One region of the Rickettsiella grylli genome, then DNA from elsewhere that is predicted to be linked to it. Evidence: riboswitches for the same ligand, from Rfam matches in the RefSeq annotation. Region 1 holds a riboswitch; the other holds the start of a gene.
The links. A riboswitch is a leader RNA that binds a small molecule or an ion and turns the genes downstream of it on or off. The one in region 1 is predicted to bind thiamine pyrophosphate.

Region 1 (7,636 bases):
AAAAAAACCTTTTTTAACTGACTGAGCCACTTTTGCTAAAGGACCGTGTAAAGGTAAGAGCAACGCAATTGGTTGTTGATGCTGACCCATTGTCGAAAGAGAGGGAGTAAAAGCTTGGTGAGAGACTGGATGGGGTAAGCGAGAATGACTGGAGCAGGCCACAAGACCGATTAACAATAATGTACTTGCAATACGACATAGACTCATCAATGAAAAAAACACGTATTTTCCCAGCCAAAACTTTAAAGGTTAGCGTAATAATAATTTATTCTGATCGTTTTATGCAATGGTATAACGCTCTAAAAATTTTTAATTTTTTCTTAACGGAGTGATGACGTTATGAATAAATCAAGGCTTGATAAAGAAGATTGGGCATTTTTTAAAGAAGTCATGAAAGATGTCAAGCGTACGCCAACGGTTCACGTCAATCCTAAGCCTAAAAAAAATAGTCCTAAGCGTACACGTTTAATTGATTTCAATGATGAAAATCGATCAAACGCGTTCATACTTCGTGATCCAACCGAATTAAATATCACATCGGATGAGCCATTATTTTTTAATCGGCCCGGTGTTCAGAATAAGCGACTTAAACAATTAACGCGTGGAGATATACGTCCATCCAACTGTCTCGATTTACATCAAATGACAGTCAATCAAGCTCGGTTTGCCGTCTATCATTTTTTATTACAAAGCCAAAAATACCATTACACCTGCGTGCGCATTATACACGGTAAAGGAAAATTTAAATCGTCAGGCGCTAAGTTAAAAAATCATGTTTATTATTGGCTGCCGCAAATTTCCTGGGTATTGGCTTTTTCTTCTGCTCAAGCACGAGATGGAGGAACAGGAGCGGTTTATGTTTTATTACGTCGAATTCGTGCTTCAGCGGATTTATTTCGTGGATAATTTAGCATAGTTTGCTACCAACCATTTTGTACCTGCTTTATTAAATTTAATGTGCAAACGGGTATGTTCCCCTTTGCCATCCGCATCTATCAGCGTCCCTTCACCAAACGTGGGATGAATGACGGTTTGTCCGATACAAAATCCGGTATCACCGATTGAATGAGTGGTGTTTTGTGTTCGTTTTAAGGGTTGTGTTGGCCTAATAATCGATGTGCGTAGACGAATTTCTTCTACTAATTCTTTTGGAATTTCTGAAATAAATCGAGAGGGACGATGATGACTTTCAGTGCCATGTAAGCGTCTTACTTCAGCATAACTTAAAAATAGTTTACGCATGGCACGCGTCATACCGACATAACAGAGGCGACGTTCTTCTTCTAAGCGGCCCGGTTCTTCATGAGAGAGATGGTGAGGGAACAAGCCTTCTTCCATTCCGCATAAAAATACCCAGGGGAACTCTAAACCTTTTGCAGAATGCAACGTCATTAATTGTACACAGGCGTGTTGTTCGTTCGCTTGGTGTTCACCGGCTTCTAATGCAACGTGGGCAAGAAAAGAAGAAAGTATAGAAAGCGTACTCTCTTCAGGAATAAATTGTCGCGTCGCATTGATAAGTTCTTCAAGGTTTTCAATACGGGCTTGACCCCGCTCACCTTTTTCTTTTTTGTAATGATTAAATAAGCCACTCTGATAAAGGACGTGTTCAGTTTGCTCAGCTAAACTGAATGTTTTAATTTCTTCGTCCATTTTATCGATTAATTGGATAAAATGAGCGAGTGCATTGGCCGCACGTGAAGGTAAGCATTGTTGGTTTAATAGATACGTGGCCGCTTGCCATAAAGAAAGTGCTTGCGTGCGCGCTTCCAAGCGAAGCTTTTGTAAAGTTTGATCGCCAATACCACGCGTTGGCGTGTTAATGACGCGTTCAAAGCCAGGATCATCATTTCGATTCGCAATGAGACGTAAGTAAGCAAGCGCATCTTTGATTTCTGCGCGTTCAAAGAAACGTAATCCACCATAGATACGATAAGGGATCTGCGCGTGTATGAGCGCCTCTTCAAGTACGCGTGATTGTGCATTGGATCGATATAAAATAGCAATGTCATTGGCATGCACTTCTTTTTTTAAACCTTGCTTGATTTGGTTGATAATGAAACGGGCTTCATCTAAATCATTAAAGGCACCATAGAGTGCTATTTTGTCACCATCACCGCGACTACTCCAAAGCTTTTTCCCTAAGCGTCCGTCATTGTGTGTAATGAGCGCATTTGAAGCTGCTAAAATGACACCCGTGGAGCGATAATTTTGCTCGAGTCGTATGATCTGATGCTCTGGAAAATCGTGCGTAAAATCATATATATTTTTTACACGAGCACCACGCCATCCATAAATCGATTGATCATCATCGCCCACTATCATGAAGTAGTTTTTTCCGCTACTCAATAATTTTAACCACGCATATTGTATGCGATTGGTATCTTGAAACTCATCAACGAGAATATGTTGAAAACGACCTTGATAATAATGCAAAATTTCGGGATGTTTAATAAAAAGTTCATAGCTCCGTAAAAGAAGTTCAGCAAAATCGATAACTCCATTTCGATCGCAAACTTCCTCATAGGACTGGTAAAGTCGAACTAACGTTTTGGTATAAGGATCATTCGAGTTTTTAACGTGATGCGATCGAATACCTTCATCTTTTTGCTGATTAATAAACCATTGCACTTTTTTGGGTGCCCATTGTGCTTCATCAAGATTTAAACTCAGCAAAATTCTTTTTATCATACGGTATTGATCATCGCTATCAATGATTTGAAATGATTGCGGTAAACCCGAAGCTTCCCAATGTTGACGTAATAGTCGATGTGCGAGACCATGAAACGTACCTACCCACATCGTTTTCATAGGGATATCCAATAAATTTTCTAAGCGCTGTCGCATTTCTCCTGCAGCTTTATTCGTAAAGGTAACCGCAAGGATATGATGCAAAGAGATACCTTCTACATGGATTAACCAAGCCATTCGATGGACCAATACACGTGTTTTTCCACTGCCTGCGCCGGCTAATACCAAGAGATGCGTTTGACGCGCGGCAACAACCTGTTGCTGGGCTTCATTGAGAGATTCTAACAAAGGATGGGTAGGATTTAGCATAACGCGAATTGTAACGAAAATTTGAACCTTCTGCATGAATTATTTTTAATAATAAAAAAATAATGTGTTATTCACTTCTTGATTCAATGAGTAAGACGGTGGGTTGTGAGGCTTCGTTAAATGAGTTTTATAGCATAATCTTCAGTTTTTATTTTTTTAGAGATGATTTTGTTACGGTATAAAAACAACATAAATTTTTGATAAGCCGCTTTATCAAAATCCACTGGATATCGAGCAAGATAAGGTAACGTCGCCTGCCAAATGCGGTGATTCAATTCATTGTTTAATGCGGGATGGTCTTTAGCAAATAGTTCCCAGCTTTTTTCTGGATGAGTCATTAAATAGGAGGTTGCTTGATTCAACGCGACTAAAAATTTAACAAGCCGAGAATCGTGCAATTGGTTTTTATTGGCAATAATAATCAATTCATCATAATGGGGAATACCCGCTAATTCGACTGGAAAGATTTTTACAGGTTGATGAGCGTATTGCATTTGCAGGGGTTCGACGTTGCGCATGACGTTGACAACACCATCAACGCGATCAGTGAGTAATGCTTGTATTAAGTCGTATTGTACATTGATGGTTTGTACATCGTTGATTGTTAAATGGGCTTTATTTAATAGGCCTTTCAGCATTAAGGTTCCTTCGGCATGAGAAGTATAGGCAATACGTTTTGATCGTAAATCGGTCAGTTGACGAATGGGCCCATTTTTTTTAACCAGGAGACAATTTAAAGGATGGTTAATTAAGCTGGCAATACGTATGAGCGGCAATCCCCTCGAGACCTGAACAACGAATTGAGGTTGATAGCTGAGGGCTAAATCGGCATGGCCTGCGGCGACTAATTTAGGACCATCGTCAGGATTGGTGGGTGCAATAATATGAACGTTAATGCCTTCTTTTGAAAAAAAATGATGTGCTTGGGCAACAAAGAGTGCGGCCTGATCGGGGTTAATTAACCAATCGAGAATAAGCGTTAATGGCTTAGCGGCTGCAAGGGGAGTAATGAATAAAAAACTAACGAAAAAAAAATATTTTTTACAGCGCATGAATAAATGAATTAACGAAATGACCATGGTAAAGCCCATTGAAGTAACGTATCTATAAAGAAATAAAATAAAACGCCTAGAAAAAATAGGACGAATAATACAGCAAACATTAAATCAATTTGCATTTGAGCATTCGCGTTTAAAAGTAAAAATCCTAAACCTTGATTCGCACCCACCCATTCTCCAATAATCGCGGCTAAAGGAGCCATAGCGGTTGCTAATCGGATACCGGAGGCGAGATGGGGTAATGCAGAGGGGATACGTATTTGGTAGAGTATTTGCCACGAACTACTATTCATTATTTTAGCGATATTTAAATAAGTTTCGGGTGTTTGCTTTAAGCCATCAAGAAAATTATTGGTAATGGGGAAAAATAACATGAACACCGTCGTCATTATCTTAACCATTATTCCGTAACCCAACCAAAGTACAAGTACTGGAGCAATGGCAAAGACAGGCAGCACTTGACTGGCTAATAATAAGGGGAACAAAAGGGTATGTAAGGGGCGAAATGAACACATACAAAGCGCAATACTGATCCCTAGTAATACGCTTAAAGTAAAACCGAAAAAAATTTCAAGGACTGTGGGAATCGCTTGAAAAAAAATGAATGATCCCTGTTTAATGAGACTCTGTAATACATCAATGGGTGTCGGTAATAGATAATGAGGAAGATGAAAAACACGAATTAAACTTGTCCAGATAAAAATAAACCAGAGAGGAATGCAACATTGATGAAACAATAAAGCAAGACTTTTTTGAATGTATTGTTTACAAACCCGAAACGTGATTGTTCGTGAAGCTAAAAACAATTTTTGTAATTGACTCAATTGGTTACGTAAAAAAACAAAGACATACATTAATGAGATTCCTCAAGGCGATGTAAAAGGTGGGCTTGCCATCGTAATAGATCAGGGTTATTCAATGATCGAGGGGGTGAATCCGGTAATTTACACGGTATGGGGTTAATTTTTGCCGGATGTCCTGACATAATCGCAATATGATGGCCTAAGCGCAATGCTTCTAAGGGATCATGGGTGACTAATAGCACGGTACATCCGTTTAGTGCATGTGCAGTCATTTCTTGTAGTTGATAACGAGTCACTGCATCTAACGCAGAGAAGGGTTCATCCATTAAGACAATGGGTCGGTTCTCTAATAATACGCGAGCCAAAGCAACACGCTGTTGCATTCCTCCAGATAATTGGGCTGGATATTGTGTTAAGACCTCTCCGAGTCCCAGTTGTTTTAATAAAGCATGTGCTTTCGCATAAGGTTTATTGGTGCATCTTAGTCGATAACCTAAAAGTGTATTATTTAAAACGGTTAGCCAAGGTAATAAAGTATGCGTTTGTGGCATATACGCTAAACGGCCGTCCAAGCCTTTTTGATCAGACGTACAAATAATGGATGTTCCATTTAATCCAGCGATGAGTTGTAAAAAACGACTTTTTCCTATGCCACTTGTCCCTAATAAGCAGGTTATTTGGCCAGCAGCCAAATGGAAATTGAGCTTGTCAAATAAAATTTTATCGTGATAACGCAAGCAAGCGTTCATGATTGATACAGCGGGTGATGTTGGCATGATACTTTTCCTACGCGGGGATTATCCCGATCAGGTTTAAGGGTATTTCTCAGCCTAATGATTAGACACCCCTAAGTAATTGGGCATCTTAACAATCTCATTAATAAAATAAAAGCGAGATAACATTAAAATTTTTATCTTGTGGAATAAAGAAAGTGGATTTTCAATTTCCCTTATCATTTTGGGTGACGCTCGCTTTGTGATGGCTATTGAGGTTTAATGATTTGGAATGGAGTGCAGTTTTAAAATTTAGTTAAAAAATTAACTATAATGGTTGAAAATGAATGGATTATTTTTCTTTTGTGAGGAATGTATGCGTAAAATCTTTACATGGGTACTATTAACCAGCATTTTGTTAAGTGTGTCTAGCGTTGTATGGGGAGCCAGCATAGTAAAAGATCTTAATTTTTCTAATTATAAAGGTAGATGGGTGGTTATTAGTTATTGGGCTACCTGGTGTGAATATTGTATGGGCGAAATACCCGAATTAAATGCATTTTATCGAGCGCATGCTGACCAGGTTGCAATGTTCGGGTTTAATTATGATGATCCAGGCAATTTACAGCAACATATACAACGAAGTGGCGTTATATTTCCTACATTAGTGGATGATCCGAAAGCTAATTTTGGTATACGAGGGATATCCGGTTTGCCAACCACATTTATTATTGGACCTGATGGTCGATTGAAACATGTATTAGAAGGACCGCAAACAAAACGTAGTTTAGAAAAAGCGATTGGTTTATAACCTTAAAAAACAGGTTCGCCGATATCTCCGCTATTTTCTTGATTTTCGAGCGAGGTTGATTCGGTCTGGGTTTGAATTTCTGTAGAATCTGTCGGGATTTCATCAGTATCAGGAGTCGTCAATGAAAGATTATCTTCTTGTGTGGATAGTTTTTCCAGATTATCCTTTCGGAAATATTCTAAAACAGAACCTGGTGTTCCATTCGGTAAAAGATTTCCAGTCAATGGATCAATACTTGCCGTCACGATATCAGGCGGTTGAGGCATCGTTTTTTCAGCCTGGCCTTTTAATGCAACACGCATAAAATCGATCCACATGGGTAAGGCCGCTTTTGCGCCATACTCTTGGACTGAATGAGGCTTATCAAACCCAATCCAAACAGTTGCCACTATATTACTGTTGAATCCCGTAAACCACGTATCGACATAATCGCTGGTTGTGCCGGTTTTTCCAGCGAGATCATTTCGATTCAACACATTCGCTTGTGAACCTGTTCCATAACGTATGACATCCTTCAATGCAGAGGTCATAAGAAAAGCAATGTCAGCAGGGATAACGTGAGGAGCATAAGGACTTTCTTTTCCATCCGATGGGAGCTCAATTTCTCCACGTAGACACGCTTCACACGCTATTTTAGGTTCTGCTTTATAAATGATTTGACCTTGTTCGTTTGTAATATGATCAATGAGATAAGGTGTAATTCGAAAACCACCATTGGCAAATACCGCGTAAGCGCGCGCTAATTCAAGAGGAGTAACCTCACCTGTTCCCAGTGCGAGCGAGAGATTCCGAGGTAATTTTTTAGCATTGAAACCAAAACGTTTCGCATAAGCTAATACGTAGGGCACATCAATCGCTTGGAGTAAACGAACGGAAATAAGGTTAATGGATTTCGCTAAAGCAACACGTAAACGGGTTGGGCCACTGAAAATATGATTGTCATTCTGTGGGCGCCAAGGTTCATCACGGCCCGGTATGTCAAATACGAGCGGTGCATCATTGAAAACATTCGCTAACGTATAACCTTTAGCCAATGCTGCCGCATAAATAAAAGGTTTAAATCCTGAACCCGGTTGTCGCTCGGCTTGAATGACACGATTAAATTTACTTAAATGATAATCAAAGCCACCCACTAAGGCAGTAATTGCGCCGGTTTGTGGGTTTAATGCGACTAGTGCACCTTGTACTTTA
Region 2 (7,636 bases), 410 kb from region 1:
ATCCTCTTCCTTTAACTGTTCTAAGGCTTCCAGTAACATCATGTCGTGACCTTCTTTTATCACCAAGGTGTAATCCTGCATATAAGGTTGATTATCGATTTCAGGATCATAACGGTAAATAGAAAATTGCATAATTAAGCCTAATGAGTCATCGTCAGTAAAATCAAATAAAAGGTGCTGTGTGGATACCTTAGTATGTTCTTTCTTTCAGCTCCATGGGTGGCACCGTTAACGGTTTGCGATTAACGGCTCTCAACGCTATCGACTCCGGTTTCGAAAAATAGAGTAAATGTTTTAACCAGTTTTTATCATCCCGTTTTGGAAAGTCTTCACGACTATGCGCCCCTCGGCTTTCCTCACGCGTTAAAGCGGACACCGCTGAAGCATAAGCCACTTCCATAAGATTATCGAGCTCTAAGGCTTCTATCCGTGCCGTATTAAAAATTTGACTGTGGTCCGTTAACATGGCTTGTTTTAAACGTTCTCTCAATTCTTTTAATTTAATGAGCCCTTCTTCCATATAATGTGCTGTACGAAATACACCGAAATCCGTTTGCATCACTTTTTGCATCGCTTTGCGTATTTCAATCCAATTTTCACCGTGTTTAGCCTGCTCCCAACGATTGAATCGACTTAATGCTCTTTCTATATCATCCTGTGTAACCACTGATAATGACAAATCCTGGGTTAACGATTCACTGACATGCAAACCTGCCGAGCGACCAAAAACAATGAGATCCAATAAAGAATTCCCCCCTAATCGATTTGCGCCATGCACGGAAACGCAAGCACATTCTCCAACCGCATATAAACCTTCAACGATTTGATCTTGACCTTCAATATCCAGCGTTATCACTTGACCGTGAACATTGGTGGGTAAGCCTCCCATCATATAATGACAGGTCGGCACAACGGGAATTGGCGTTGTAATGGGATCGACATGAGCAAATGTTAATGCCAATTCACGAATTCCGGGTAACCGTTTTTTAATCAAATCAGCACCCAGATGATCAAGCTTTAATTTGACATAGTCCGTCCCTTCCGGATTAAAGCCATGACCTTCGCGTAATTCGAGTGCCATCGCACGTGCAACCACATCACGCGATGCTAAATCTTTTGCATGAGGAGCATAACGTTCCATAAAACGTTCGCCCTTTTTATTGATTAAATAACCCCCTTCACCGCGACAACCTTCGGTGACTAATACTCCCGCACCGGCTATCCCTGTCGGATGGAATTGCCACATTTCCATATCTTGAACCGGAAAACCCGCCCGTAGGGCCATACCAATACCATCGCCGGTATTGATCATCGCATTGGTCGTTGATTGAAAAATTCGGCCAGCCCCACCCGTAGCAAAAATAGTGGCACGGCTATGAAAAAAAACAACTTCACCTGTTTCAATACATAATGCGATTAAGCCAGCAACTTGGTTTTGGGCTGTTTTCACCAAATCAACAGCATACCACTCATTAAAAAAATGCGTTTTCGCTTTTAAATTTTGTTGATACAAGGTATGTAATAAGGCATGACCGGTTCTATCCGCTGCTGCGCAGGTACGCGCGGCTTGATCGCCGCCAAAATTTTTAGATTGCCCTCCAAAAGGACGTTGATAAATTTTTCCTGAATCCATTCGTGAAAAAGGTAAGCCCATGTGTTCTAACTCATACACCGCTTGTGGGCCTGTTTGACACATATATTCTATACTATCCTGATCGCCCAAATAATCAGAACCTTTCACGGTATCGTACATATGCCAACGCCAATCATCTTCATGGGCGTTACCTAACGCACAGGTAATACCACCTTGTGCTGAAACAGTATGCGAACGCGTCGGAAACACTTTAGAAATCAATGCCACTTTCTGACCGGTTTGCGCTAATTGTAATGCTGCGCGCATGCCGGCACCTCCTGCGCCGACAATAACAACATCAAATGTGTATGTGGGTAAAGCCATCGATTACACCCCAAAAAATAGCTAAACCCCAAATCAAGTAGAGAAATAGCGTCATAATAATAAAAAGTTGAACCATCAAACGTAAACTTGCCCATCGAATATAATCCGTTACGATCGTCCATAAACCCACCCATGCATGCCAAAATAAACTGAATAAAAATAACGTGCTAAATAAACGCATGCTCAAATGAGAGAATAAATGCTGCCAGGTCGTAAAGTCTAAAGGGTGGTGATAGCCTATATAAGCCAATAAAAAGAGAATGTATGCGGCCAAAACGAGCGAGGTGACTCGCTGTATTAACCAGTCGCGCAAACCATTACCTGAAAGACTCGTGACATTGGTCAAATTTTTCACCATAAATAAATTCCCATCAAACTGGTCAAAACGAGCGTTGCAACCATCACGAACCCTGCTGTCCATTGCGCTGATTTTAAGGTATCCGCTACACCAGCATCCATAAATAGATGACGAATACCTGCAAATAAATGATAAAAAAGTGCAGCTAAAAAACCCAGTAGAAATAACTTCATTAAAGGATGTTCAAAACAAACGTGAACTGTAAAAAAGGCTTCAGGACTCTGCAAGGTCAATGTCATGAGCATTAAAAAAACAGGGATCGCTAAAAATAATAAAAACCCGGAAAGCCGATGCAAAATAGAGACAATCGCCGTCATTGGAAAGCGGATCGTCAATAAATTAAGGTTAATAGGTCGTTTACTCACAAATGGTAAGCCTTATTAAAAAGGGTAAAAAAAGACCGGGCGATTATACGCGTAAATTGATTTCAATTTCAAACCCTCAGCACATTCATTTGTCTTAAACGGGTTGATTTTTTCATCCTCAACTGACCCTTTCGTCGGTTCATTAAAAAATATAATGGACTTTGCGTCAGAATTTTACTTACATAAGATCATGTCTACCTAAAAAAACTTAATCCATCCTTAAGAGAGAAATTGAACCATTCATTTTTCTCAATCCCTTTGAGTTAATCTAAATCAACTAAATGCGCAAGTTTTTTTATCGCCTTCGTTTTCAACTCAAAAAAATGTCCTTTTTTCAGATCGTGAGGCAAACTGACGTTACCAAAACGTATCCGCATCAAACGGCTGACCGTTACACCTTGTGTTTCCCACAGTCGTCTGACCTCTCGATTGCGACCCTCTTTTAAGACCACATGGTACCAACGATTTGCACCCGAGCCGCCACTCGCTTGGATAGATGTGAAAGCGGCTCGTTTTTCTTTCAACATCACCCCTTTTTTCAGGCGATCCAACATGCTTTTATTCACCTTCCCTAAGACACGCACGACATATTCTCGTTCAATTTGATAAGAAGGGTGCGATAGCCGGTATGCAAATTCACCCTCATTCGTAAAAATTAATAATCCTGAGGTATTCATATCCAAACGACCTATCATAACCCAACGCTGGTCGCGCAAGCGTGGTAAATGCTCAAATACAGTGACGTGATGACGAGGATCCGAACGTGAACAAATTTCTCCGAGCGGTTTATGGTAAATCAAGACGCGACGTTCAAATGGCTTATTCGTTGTTAAACGAATCCGCTGATTATCTATCGTGACTTTCGCTTTCAAATGGATGCGCATGCCGAGTTTCGCGGGTTGTCCATTAATATGAACGCGACCGTCGTGGATCCAACGTTCTATTTCGCGACGCGATCCGAGGCCGAAATGGGCTAATATTTTTTGAATTTTTTCACTCATCGTTCATCAAAATCAATTAAGGTTCTTTCTTTGCGCGTGTACGTACTTATTATTTATTTTTTTAAAAAATAGTCACTGTTATACGAATTCCTTTAAACAGGAGAATGCTTTCAAGAAAATTAAATCGTGTTATGGTAGTCAACGCGCGGACATGGGGTCACTTCATTCGTTTTAGAAGGAAATGGGGGTAGTTCCGACACTGTTTTTAAACCAAAATGATCAAGAAATAAGGTTGATGTCGCATAGAGATTAGGACGCCCAGGTACTTCACGTTGCCCAACAACCTGAATCCACGCGTGCTCCAAAAGAACTTTAATAATCTGAGGGCTTACTGCCACCCCTCGTATCGCTTCAATATCTCCACGAGTCACGGGTTGCTTATACGCAATAATACTTAATGTTTCTAGAAAAGCACGAGAATAACGCGGTGGTTTTTCTGGCCACAGTCGTTTTACCCAGTCATGAAGGAGGCTATCTGTTTGAAAGCAATATCCGCTCGCCAGTTGTTTTAAGTGAATGCCCCGATCGCGATAATCATGTGTCAAATCCGCGAGTATTTTTTTCATCTCGGATGCGGTAGGCCGCTCTTCGTCGGTGAATAAATCTAAAAGACGTTTTAAGCTAACCGGCTCACCCGCTGCAAAAAGAGCTGCTTCGCAAACGAACTTAAGTTTTTGAATTTCCATGCGCAGACTATAGCAGTTTACGTTAAAACGTGCTATGCCTCTTGACTCCTTTTGTTCATTCCTATCTAATAGAGAAAAGCACCGGGGGTGCCTTTTGAAATAAAGGCTGAGAGAATAGTCACTTATTCAACCCTTATTAACCTGATCAGGCTAAAACCTGCGTAGGAAGATGTGATATGACTCTCAAAAAAAATGATCTCGATCAATTAACGCGGACATCAATCCATCAAACGAACCCTTTTAATTTAACGTCATTATTCCAGGACGTCGAAAAAATCCGAAAAACCCAACCTTTAATTCACAACATAACAAATTTAGTGGTCATGCAAACAGTAGCGAATGTTTTATTGGCATTAGGCGCTCTGCCCCTCATGGCCCATGCCAAAGAAGAAGTAGAGACCATGATTCAAAATGCACAAGCCTTCGTCATTAATATTGGAACATTGGATAGCTATTGGCTTTCATGTATTCAACAGGGTCAATATGCGGCATTAAAGCGTGGAATCCCCATTCTGTTGGATCCCGTTGGTGCAGGTTCTAGTTTTTATCGTACTCAAGCCGCTTTAACCATCATTGAGCGTGGTGTTGACATTATTCGTGGAAATGCTTCAGAAATTATGGCGTTGCAGGATAGTTCAATCAAAACAAAAGGGGTGGATACGTTACAACCCAGCGAACACGCGATTTCTTCAGCCTATGCCTTAGCAAAGAAATATGAATGTATCGTTGTTGTCAGCGGAAAAACTGATTTTATTGTTCGTTCATCCCAACACGTTGCATTACGCTATGGTAGTGCTCTGTTGACGAAAGTCACTGGTATGGGCTGCGCTTTAACCGCCATGATGGGCAGTTTCCTGAGTGTCAACCCGGATAAATTGAGGGCGTGCGTTCACACCATGGCCTTTATGGGTCTTGTGAGCGAATATGCTGAAAAAAAGTCCAATGGACCCGCCAGCTTTTGCACCAACCTATTAGACCTTTTTTATTCCGCACAAAAAGAGGATGTTCAACATTTACTGAAGCCGAACGTGTCACATGAACATTGATTATTCTTACTACTTGCTGGCAGATGAACAGGCCTCGGAACCCTTGTCAGTCATCGATGCGGTCCAACGGGTATTAAACCATACAGTCCGTTGCGTTCAACTTCGTATGAAAAATCAACGTCGCAAAAAAATAATGGATACCGGTAAACAATTAGTTGATTTATTACAGGCATGGAATATTCCTTTAATTATCAATGATCACGCCGATATTGCGTGTGCGATTGATGCGGCCGGTGTCCATCTTGGTCAGACCGATCGACCTTACCCTGAGATTCGTCAACACTGTGGTTATAAAAAAATTATTGGCCTAACCATTGAAAATAGCCAACAAGCACAGCAATGTCGTCATTATGATTGTGATTATTTTGGTGTCGGACCCATCTTTTCAACGGTCACGAAAAAATTTTCCACACCACCGCTCGGTCTTGTTCAATTCAATCGGATTATGCGTATACTGAATGCACCTGTGGTCGCTATCGGTGGAATCACACTTGAAAATGTTCAATCCGTATTAGAGACCGGTTGTGCCGGTATTGCCGTTGCATCAGCGGTTTTTCAAACCCCGGATCCGGTTAAACAGAGTCAAAAATTCGCACACATTATTTCTCAATCATAATCGTTATGAATTTCCCTTCTCAATTAGCACAGGTTGTCAGTATTGCGGGCACTGATCCTTCGGGCGGTGCAGGTATTCAAGCGGATATCAAAGCAATTTCAGCAACAGGCAGTTATGCTGCCAGTATTATTACTGTTTTAGTTGCGCAAAACACACAAGCCGTTATCAGTCTACAAGACATTCCACTCGATTTTATTCAACAGCAAATCGATGCTGTCTTCACTGATTTATCCATAAACGCAGTTAAACTGGGCATGCTTTATCATGAAGGCATTATCCGTTTAATCCGCCATAATTTAAAAAAATATCAACCCCCTTTTATTGTTCTTGATCCCGTCATGATTACTCAGACCGGCCACCCCCTTCTTAAACCGCAGGCCATACAGGTTTTAGCGACTGATTTATTTCCTTTAGCCACATTGATTACACCCAATATTCCAGAAGCCGAATCTCTTTTAAATCTGAAAATCATCGATGCGACCACTATGCAAAAGGCTGCAGTTTTATTGGCAACACGTTATAAGGTGTCGGTGCTGCTTAAAGGAGGGCATTCTCCATACGATGCCTCTGATATTTTTTACGATTTCTCGCAAAAACAAATTCATTATTTTAAACGAGCACGAATAAACACAAAAAATACGCATGGTACCGGTTGCACGTTATCTGCAGCCATCGCCTCTTATCTTGCCCAAGGTCTAAACGTGGTTGAAGCCATTTTTCATGCAAAAAATTATTTAACACAATGCCTTTTAGCCGCAAAAGATTTACATCTTGGACAAGGCCAGGGTCCAGTAAACCACTTTTATTTTTTAAAAAAAGAGAAACCATGTTTGATCGACTAAAAAAATCGGTTTCGGCGCTGATGCCAAAAATTTATCAACATCCCTTTAATCAAGAGCTTATCCAAGGGCGTTTACCGCTTGAAAAATTTATTTTTTATCTCAGTCAAGATGCACTTTATCTGGTGGATTTTTCTAAAGCACTGACACTCACAGCAGCACGATTGTCCGATCAAAAACACTGTGAACAATTTATTCAATTAGCCCTGGACGCATTACATGCCGAACGCGATCTTCATCGTCACTTTCTAAAAAAACATGCCGCATTAACAACGCGTCAACAAAGTCCTTTTTGTTTTATGTATACCAATTATTTATTACGACTTGCGATCTCCGGCACTTTAGAAGAAGCGGTTGCGAGTTTATTACCGTGTTTTTGGATCTATCAACAAGTGGGACAGCGTGCTTCCTCTCAAACCGTTTTGAATAATCCCTACCAAGATTGGATTGATTTATATTCCAGCTCAACGTTTAATGACTCGGTTGAACACATGATAAACACATTAAATAAACTGGCTTTACTGGCAAGCGCGCATGGCCAACAAAAAATGATCAACGCCTTTACTCAAGCCAGCCTCTGTGAATGGCATTTCTGGCAAGGTGCTTACTTACAACAAACCTGGTTCATTTAAAATTTTCTAATGAAATTAATTTTTTTTAAATTAAAAAATATTTCTATTAATTTACTCCTTATAACGTATTGTCTGTATAAAATTGAACTGATATTCTTAAGGTTACGATTTAAATTTAATTCCTAAAAAATTATTT

Region 2: it holds a riboswitch for thiamine pyrophosphate, as region 1 does, so the genes downstream of both, thiM (hydroxyethylthiazole kinase) here and RICGR_RS05665 (ABC transporter ATP-binding protein) in region 1, are expected to answer to the same signal.

Annotation. Positions count from the first base shown of each region.
Region 1 covers NZ_AAQJ02000001.1:1,218,985-1,226,620, reverse strand. Annotated here, with positions in the region: gene RICGR_RS05690 (penicillin-binding protein activator) at 1-222, opposite strand, end outside; gene RICGR_RS05685 (Smr/MutS family protein) at 340-906, shown strand; gene uvrD (DNA helicase II) at 892-3,060, opposite strand; gene RICGR_RS05675 (ABC transporter substrate-binding protein) at 3,177-4,139, opposite strand; gene RICGR_RS05670 (ABC transporter permease) at 4,124-4,972, opposite strand; gene RICGR_RS05665 (ABC transporter ATP-binding protein) at 4,972-5,697, opposite strand; TPP riboswitch at 5,688-5,780, opposite strand; gene RICGR_RS05660 (TlpA family protein disulfide reductase) at 6,011-6,445, shown strand; gene RICGR_RS05655 (penicillin-binding protein 1A) at 6,448-7,636, opposite strand, start outside.
Region 2 covers NZ_AAQJ02000001.1:806,630-814,265, forward strand. Annotated here, with positions in the region: gene RICGR_RS03790 (succinate dehydrogenase iron-sulfur subunit) at 1-132, opposite strand, end outside; gene sdhA (succinate dehydrogenase flavoprotein subunit) at 191-1,957, opposite strand; gene sdhD (succinate dehydrogenase, hydrophobic membrane anchor protein) at 1,932-2,315, opposite strand; gene sdhC (succinate dehydrogenase, cytochrome b556 subunit) at 2,309-2,680, opposite strand; gene rluB (23S rRNA pseudouridine(2605) synthase RluB) at 2,944-3,681, opposite strand; gene scpB (SMC-Scp complex subunit ScpB) at 3,801-4,367, opposite strand; TPP riboswitch at 4,441-4,552, shown strand; gene thiM (hydroxyethylthiazole kinase) at 4,544-5,413, shown strand; gene thiE (thiamine phosphate synthase) at 5,403-6,029, shown strand; gene thiD (bifunctional hydroxymethylpyrimidine kinase/phosphomethylpyrimidine kinase) at 6,035-6,871, shown strand; gene tenA (thiaminase II) at 6,856-7,500, shown strand.